DNA from 3 places in the Dactylosporangium sp. NPDC051485 genome. Region 3 is predicted to be linked to each of the others. Evidence: riboswitches for the same ligand, from Rfam matches in the RefSeq annotation. Region 3 holds a riboswitch; each other region holds the start of a gene.
What was found. Region 3 has a riboswitch for glycine ahead of gcvP (aminomethyl-transferring glycine dehydrogenase). Riboswitches for the same ligand answer to the same signal wherever they lie in the genome.
Positions count from the first base shown of each region.

Region 1 (2,256 bases), on a different contig from region 3:
GCGCCGTTCGTGGGGGCGGTGACGACCCGGCCGCCGGAGGCGTTCTCCTCGTTGACGGCGAGGGCGTAGAGGTTGACCCAGTCCAGGACGTGCAGCGGGTCGGCGGCATCCGGGGCCGCGGACAGGTCCGCGTGGAGGGCCGGGGCGCGGCGGCGGACCTTCAGCCCGCCCGGCAGGACGCCGTCCGGGCGGGTGCAGCCGCGGGTGACGCACTCCTGCATGACCGACCAGATGTGCAGCAGGTCGGCCCGGATCGCCGGCTCGGGGCGCCAGGACTGCTCGTTGAGCAGCATGACGTCGCTGACCCGCAGGCCCTCGGTGGTGGCGTGGGCGAGCAGCTCGGCGCCGGTGGTGAAGGGGAACTTCACCGGGTCCTCGGCCGGGGTGGGCGCGCCATCGGGGCCGACCACAAACCCGCCGCCGACGGAGAAGTAGGTGCGCTCGGCCACGGGGGAGCCGTCCGCCGCCCAGGCGTGGAAGCGCATGCCGTTGGGGTGCTCGGGGAGGCTGCGGCGGCGGTGCAGGACCAGATCGGCGTCGACGTCGAAGGCGACCGCGTGGGCGCCGCCGAGCAGTTCGAGCCGGCCCGTCTCGCGGACCGCGCGGACCCGGCCCGGTGCCGCGTCGGTGTCCACTGTGGAGGGATCGGCGCCCTCCAGGCCCAGGATCACCGCGGGGGCGGAGCCGTGGCCGTGGCCCGTGGCGCCCAGGGAACCGAACAGCTCGGCCTTGATCCGGGCCACCCGGGGGAGCAGGCCGTCGTCCTGCAGGCGGGTGACGAAGCGCCGGGCCGCGCGCATCGGCCCGACGGTGTGGGAGGAGGACGGGCCGATGCCGACGGAGTACAGGTCGAAGGCGCTGAGTGTCGTCACTGCGACCCGATCAGGGCCGTGTACGCCTCGATGTCGAGGAGGTCGGCCGCGCCGGTGACGCGCATGCGGAAGAGCCAGTTGGCGTACGGGTCCTCGTTGATCAGGGCCGGGTCGGCGGCGACGGCCGGGTTGACCTCCTCGACCACGCCGTCGGCGGGGGCCAGCAGGTCGCTCACGGACTTGGTGGACTCGATCTCGCCGCACGGCTCGCCGGCCCGCACCTCGCGGCCGGGCTCGGGCAGGTCCAGGTAGACGATGTCGCCGAGGGCGTCGGCGGCGAAGCGGGTGATCCCGACGGTGCTGAGGTCCGCGATCCATTCGTGGTCGCGGGTGTACTGCAGGTTCGGTGGCACGGTCACGAGAGGCTCCCCTGGTCGATGACGGGTGGCCTCCCCGCTCTGTCATCGAATGCCTGAGAGCTTCACCGGCCGGCCCGGCCTCGGGTGAGGCGGGCGGCGGTTTGCACCGTGGGCGCGGGACGCGGCGTCCCGGCTTTTCAGAGTCGCCTGGCCGCGGCGGTACGTGGGCCTGAGAGATTCCCGGGGAGAGTTGCTCCTTCGGCGCCCCAGCGAATGGGGACTCTCCCGCCGCGGTTTGTTCGGCGTGATGTGGAGTTGTCGCTGCGACCGTACGGGGACGTTGCCGGGCGGGTCAAGCCCGGGGCCCTCGACGCAGCTCCCGGGGCGCGGGTTTGGCTCGGGCAGGGCGTAGCGCACGCCGCCCTGGGTCCGCCCGCAGGCGGCGCCGGCGAGCGCGCCGGCCGCGTGGTGGGCGGGGTGCTCGGCGTCCCGCTCCTCGGCCAGGGCGAGGGCGACCCGGTGACGCCGCGGGCGAGCCTGCCATTGCGGCGCTGGCCCAGGCAGCGCGAACGGGCCGGGGTGCTCAGGCCGTGCGGGTGATGTCCATGAGGTGGTGCTCGCCCTCGTGGACGGTGTGCTGGCCGAGCCACAGCAGGGTGCGCTCGACCGGCTCTGGCCACGGGTAGGAGCCGACCCGGGCCAGCGCGGCGGCGTCGAGCGCGCCGAAGGCGGCCGCGAGCCGTTCGGCGTTCGCGGCCAGGTCGGCGAGCACGGCGGAAGGGTCCTGGGCGTTGTACGCGCGGGTCACCACGAGCTCGTCCCGGCCCATCGTCGCGAACTCGGGGGCGTCGGCCCGCAGGGCCAGCTCGATGCGCTCCCGTTGCACGGCGAGCACGTCGCGCAGGTGGCAGGTGTACTCCAGCGGCGACCACACCTGCGGGGCCGGCCGGCGGCGCACGTCGGGGACGGCGGCGAGGGCCGCGGCGTAGCGCCCGGCGAAGGTGCCGAGCCGGGCCGGGATCGCCCCGGCGTCGACGGTCCCGTACTCGAACCCGCACTCGTCGCACCGATCCATGCGGGTCACG
Region 1 is NZ_JBFAZW010000027.1:81,331-83,586, reverse strand. It holds gene AB0M46_RS18010 (L-serine ammonia-lyase) at 1-872, opposite strand, end outside; gene gcvH (glycine cleavage system protein GcvH) at 869-1,231, opposite strand; glycine riboswitch at 1,379-1,469, opposite strand; gene AB0M46_RS18000 (hypothetical protein) at 1,487-1,771, shown strand; gene AB0M46_RS17995 (DinB family protein) at 1,755-2,246, opposite strand; gene AB0M46_RS17990 (class I SAM-dependent methyltransferase) at 2,252-2,256, opposite strand, start outside.
Region 1: it holds a riboswitch for glycine, as region 3 does, so the genes downstream of both, gcvH (glycine cleavage system protein GcvH) here and gcvP (aminomethyl-transferring glycine dehydrogenase) in region 3, are expected to answer to the same signal.

Region 2 (2,256 bases), on a different contig from region 3:
TTGCTCGGTTGCCGGCTCGGGCAGCGGTCTCATTCGATGACCGTAGCACATAATTCGATCGTTCGGGACTTTCGAACAATCATCTTCTCTCGGGGCGCCGAGCGGTGGCTAGACTGACGTCGGGTCCCGTCCTGGCCGCGACAACGAGCGGTCCACGACGGGTGGACAGGTGCCCACCGAGCCGCTATCGTTCGGCCCACACGTGAATACTCGCCGTTTATGCCGGGCGGGAGAGTGCCGACGTCGCTGATGCCGGCCGCCGTAGGAGCAACTTCTCCCCAGAATCTCTCAGGCCCAGTTACCGCTCGGACAGGCGACTCTGGAAAGTCGGGAACTTCCCGCGCCGAAGGTGTAAACCGTCCCAGTGGCGGTGAAGCTCTCAGGCAAAGATGACAGAGCGGGGAGGCAGACCTGTCCCAGGCCTCGGTCTGGGTCGAGAGGAGCCTCCCGTCGTGACCCGCAGCATCGACACACCGGGCCGCCCGGCCGTCGCTCGCGCCTTCCCGCAGCGGCCCGGCACAGCGCGGATCAGCCCATCGATCGGGCGGATTCCCCACCCGGCGGCGCCCCGGCCTTGACGCGGTGACCGTCCGAGCCCGCAGACCGCCCTCGGATCGGTTCTCGGGGCGGCGCCTCGTGAGAACGCGGGCCTGGAAACGCAGCGGCAGCCGCCGACCTGCGGCCACACCACCGATCACGAGTGGTTCGCTCGCCCCTGACAACTCAACATCACGCCGTTCCAACCGAGGCGGGAGAGCCCTCGCCCATCCATGGCGAGGCGCCGAAGGAGCAACACTCCCCAGAATCTCTCAGGCCCAGCTACCGCTCCGGTGAGGCGACTCTGGAAAGCCAGGACGTCACGTCCTGCACCCAAGGTGCAAACCACCCGGACCGGTGGTGAAGCTCTCAGGTACCGATGACAGAGCGGGGAGGTCACCCGTCCACGGCGCCGTGCCACGGTGCCCCCAACAGGGAGCCTCCCTCCATGACCTCTCCCATCCCCTCTGCCCACGGCGAGTTCGCCGCCCGCCACATCGGCATCAGTGACGCGGACCGGGCCAAGATGCTGGCGGAAGTCGGCTACCGGACCCTGACCGAGCTCATCGACGACGCCGTGCCGAGCGGCATCCGCAACACCTGCGACCTGAACCTGCCCGCGGCGGCCACCGAGGCCGAGGCACGGTCCGAACTGCTCGAGCTCGCGGACCGGAACACCGTGGCCGTCCCCATGATCGGCCTCGGCTACCACCCGGCCATCACGCCCGCGGTGATCCGGCGCAACGTGCTGGAGGATCCGGCGTGGTACACCGCCTACACGCCGTACCAGCCGGAGATCAGCCAGGGCCGGCTCGAGGCGCTGCTCAACTTTCAGACCGTGATCGGCGACCTCACCGGGCTGCCGACCGCCAACGCGTCGCTGCTCGACGAAGGCACGGCGGTCGCCGAGGCCGTCACGGTCATGCGCCGCGTCGCCGGCAAGCAGGGCTCCGCCCGGGTCCTGGTCGACCGGGACACCTTGCCGCAGACCCTGGATGTCCTGCGTACCCGTGCCGAAGCGGTCGGCATCGAGGTCGTGGACATCGACCCCGGCGAACCGCTGCCGGAGGACGACTTCTTCGGCGTGGTGCTGTCCTACCCCGGCTGCTCGGGCGCGGTCCGCGACCTTCGCGAGGTGACCGCCGCGGCACAAGCGCGCGGAGCACTGGTCACCGTGACCGCCGACCTGCTGGCGCTCACCCTGCTCATGCCACCGGGCGAGTACGGCGCGGACATCGTCGTCGGATCTTCCCAGCGCTTCGGCGTCCCCCTGTTCTACGGCGGACCGCACGCGGGCTACATCGCGGTCCGCGCCGGGCTCGAACGTCACCTGCCCGGCCGGCTCGTGGGCGTGTCCGTGGACGACGCCGGCCGGCCCGCGTACCGCCTCGCCCTGCAGACCCGCGAGCAGCACATCCGGCGCGACCGGGCGACCAGCAACATCTGCACGGCGCAGGTGCTGCTCGCCGTGGTCGCGTCGATGTACGCCGTCTATCACGGCCCCGACGGCCTGACCGGGATCGCCCGTCGGACGCACCAGCACGCCGCCCGCATCGCCGCCGGCCTGCGGGCCGGTGGCGTCACGGTGGTACACCAGGCGTTCTTCGACACCCTGCTGGTGCGGGTCCCCGGCCGCGCCGAGGAGATCGTCGCGGCCGCACACGGTGAGGGGCTGCGGCTGCGGCAGGTGGACGGCGACCACGTCGGTGTCTCCTGCTC
Region 2 is NZ_JBFAZW010000016.1:48,695-50,950, reverse strand. It holds gene AB0M46_RS11775 (helix-turn-helix domain-containing protein) at 1-33, opposite strand, end outside; glycine riboswitch at 218-314, shown strand; glycine riboswitch at 315-406, shown strand; glycine riboswitch at 740-835, shown strand; gene gcvP (aminomethyl-transferring glycine dehydrogenase) at 986-2,256, shown strand, end outside.
Region 2: it holds a riboswitch for glycine, as region 3 does, so the genes downstream of both, gcvP (aminomethyl-transferring glycine dehydrogenase) here and gcvP (aminomethyl-transferring glycine dehydrogenase) in region 3, are expected to answer to the same signal.

Region 3 (2,256 bases):
GGAGGATGTGGCACGCGCGCAGGTCCAGGTCGGAGTCGACGGAGGCGAAGCCGTACAGGTGGGCGCCGCTGACCGTGGCGAAGGCCAGCGGGTAGGGGTGGGCGTCGGCGACCTCGCCCGCCCAGGCCGGGATGTCCGGCCGCAGCGGCGCCGGTGCCGGCGTCCGGGCCGGCGGATGCGCCGCCGTCGGCGCTGCGCGCAGGTCCGTCAGGAAGCGCTCGACGGCGCCGCGGTCGGGCTCGTCCGGGAGCCGGGTCTCGGACTCGGCGCGCTCGAGGTCGGCCGACAGCGACGCGGCCAGGGACTGGAACTCGTCCCAGGACAGCTCGCCCCGGCGGATCGCGAGCAGCTCGTCGCGGTGGGTGGAGACGTCGACCAGGACCTCGCCGGTGCGCAGGACGTGGGCGCCGGCGCGCAGCAGGCGGGCCATGTGCATCGCCTGCTTCCAGCGGATCTCGCCGGTCTTGGCGCGGGTCGAGGTGAGCTTGGCCAGCTGGTCGCGGGCGTAGTCGCCGTAGGTGCGGGCGGCGCGGCGGGACAGGAAGGCGGGGCGCAGGTCCAGCAGCGCCCGGCCGGCGTCGGTGAGGCGCTCGACCAGCGGCGACGAGAGGCACTCCCAGACCGTGGGGTTGGCGGCCAGGGCGAGCGTGCAGGCGCGCTCGACCTCCCACGAGAACTCCTCCGGGCGCGGGCCCTCGACGTGCGTGGGGGGCTTGTCCAGGCGCCAGAACTCCGGCGTCGGCACCTGGAAGACGCCGCGGCGGTCCGTGTCGGATGCCGGGCCGGCCAGGCCGTAGGCGCGGGAGCCGACGATTGCCGTGTAAATGGTGTGTGACGCCACGATGGTCAAGTCCTGCACAGGAGGTAGGGTAGGCACGCTGGCAATACCCGCGCGGGAGAGATCGCCATCGGCAACACGGCGACGCCGAAGGGGCAAATCCTCCCCGGAACCTCTCAGGCAGAAGGACCGCGACGGGTTGGCACCTCTGGAGTCTGCGACAGAGGGGGAGGAGCGCATATACGCCCCTGTCCCGGACGCCCAGAGAGTGTGGCTATGACCAGTTTCGCCGCGCGGCACATCGGCCCATCCACCGACGAGCAGGCCCGCATGCTCAAGACCGTCGGGTACGAGTCGGTCGAGGACCTGATGACCGCCGCCATCCCCGGCTCGATCCGCTGGCACGAGGCGCTCGACCTGCCGCCCGCCGCGTCGGAGGCCGAGGTGCTGGCCGAGTTGCGCGGGCTGGCCGCGGCGAACCGGACGCTGGTGTCGATGATCGGCCTTGGGTACTACGGCACGCACACGCCGCCGGTGATCCTGCGCAACGTGCTCGAGGACCCGTCGTGGTACACCGCCTACACGCCGTACCAGCCGGAGATCTCCCAGGGCCGGCTCGAGGCGCTGCTGAACTTCCAGACCGTCGTGGCCGACCTGACCGGCCTGCCGGTCGCCGGGGCGTCGCTGCTGGACGAGGCCACCGCGGCGGCCGAGGCGATGACGCTCGCCCGGCGCTCGTCGAAGGTCAAGTCCGAGGTGTACGTCGTGGACGCCGACGTGCTGCCGCAGACCCTCGCCGTGATCCAGACCCGGGCCGAGCCGCTCGGCATCGAGGTGCGCGTGCTCGACCCGGCCGCGGACGAGCTGCCGGAGGCGTTCTTCGGGCTGCACCTGCAGTACCCGGGGGCCTCGGGCGCGGTCCGCGACCACGAGGCGCTGGTCGCCCGGGCCCACGAGCGGGGGGCGATCGTCACCATGGCGGCCGACCTGCTGGCCCTGTGCCTGCTGCGCGAGCCCGGCGCGATCGGGGCCGACGTCGCCGTCGGCAGCGCGCAGCGCTTCGGCGTGCCGATGGGCTTCGGCGGGCCGCACGCCGGGTACATCTCGGTCCGCCAGGGGCTCGAGCGCACCCTGCCCGGGCGGCTCGTCGGCGTGTCCAAGGACGCCGGCGGCGCGCCCGCCTACCGGCTCGCGCTGCAGACCCGCGAGCAGCACATCCGGCGGGAGAAGGCGACCAGCAACATCTGCACCGCGCAGGTGCTGCTCGCCGTGACCGCGAGCATGTACGCGGTCTACCACGGGCCGGAGGGCCTGCGCGCGATCGCCGCCCGCACCCACGACATGGCCGTCCGGATCGCCGCCGGCCTGCGCGCGGGCGGGGTCGACACCGAGCACCGGGTGTTCTTCGACACGGTGACCGCGGTCGTGCCGGGGCAGGCCGGGCAGGTCGTCGAGGCGGCCGCCGAGCGCGGGGTGAA
Region 3 is NZ_JBFAZW010000014.1:12,986-15,241, reverse strand. It holds gene AB0M46_RS10295 (nucleotidyltransferase domain-containing protein) at 1-145, opposite strand, end outside; partial or broken gene AB0M46_RS10290 (nucleotidyltransferase domain-containing protein) at 197-850, opposite strand; glycine riboswitch at 884-980, shown strand; gene gcvP (aminomethyl-transferring glycine dehydrogenase) at 1,049-2,256, shown strand, end outside.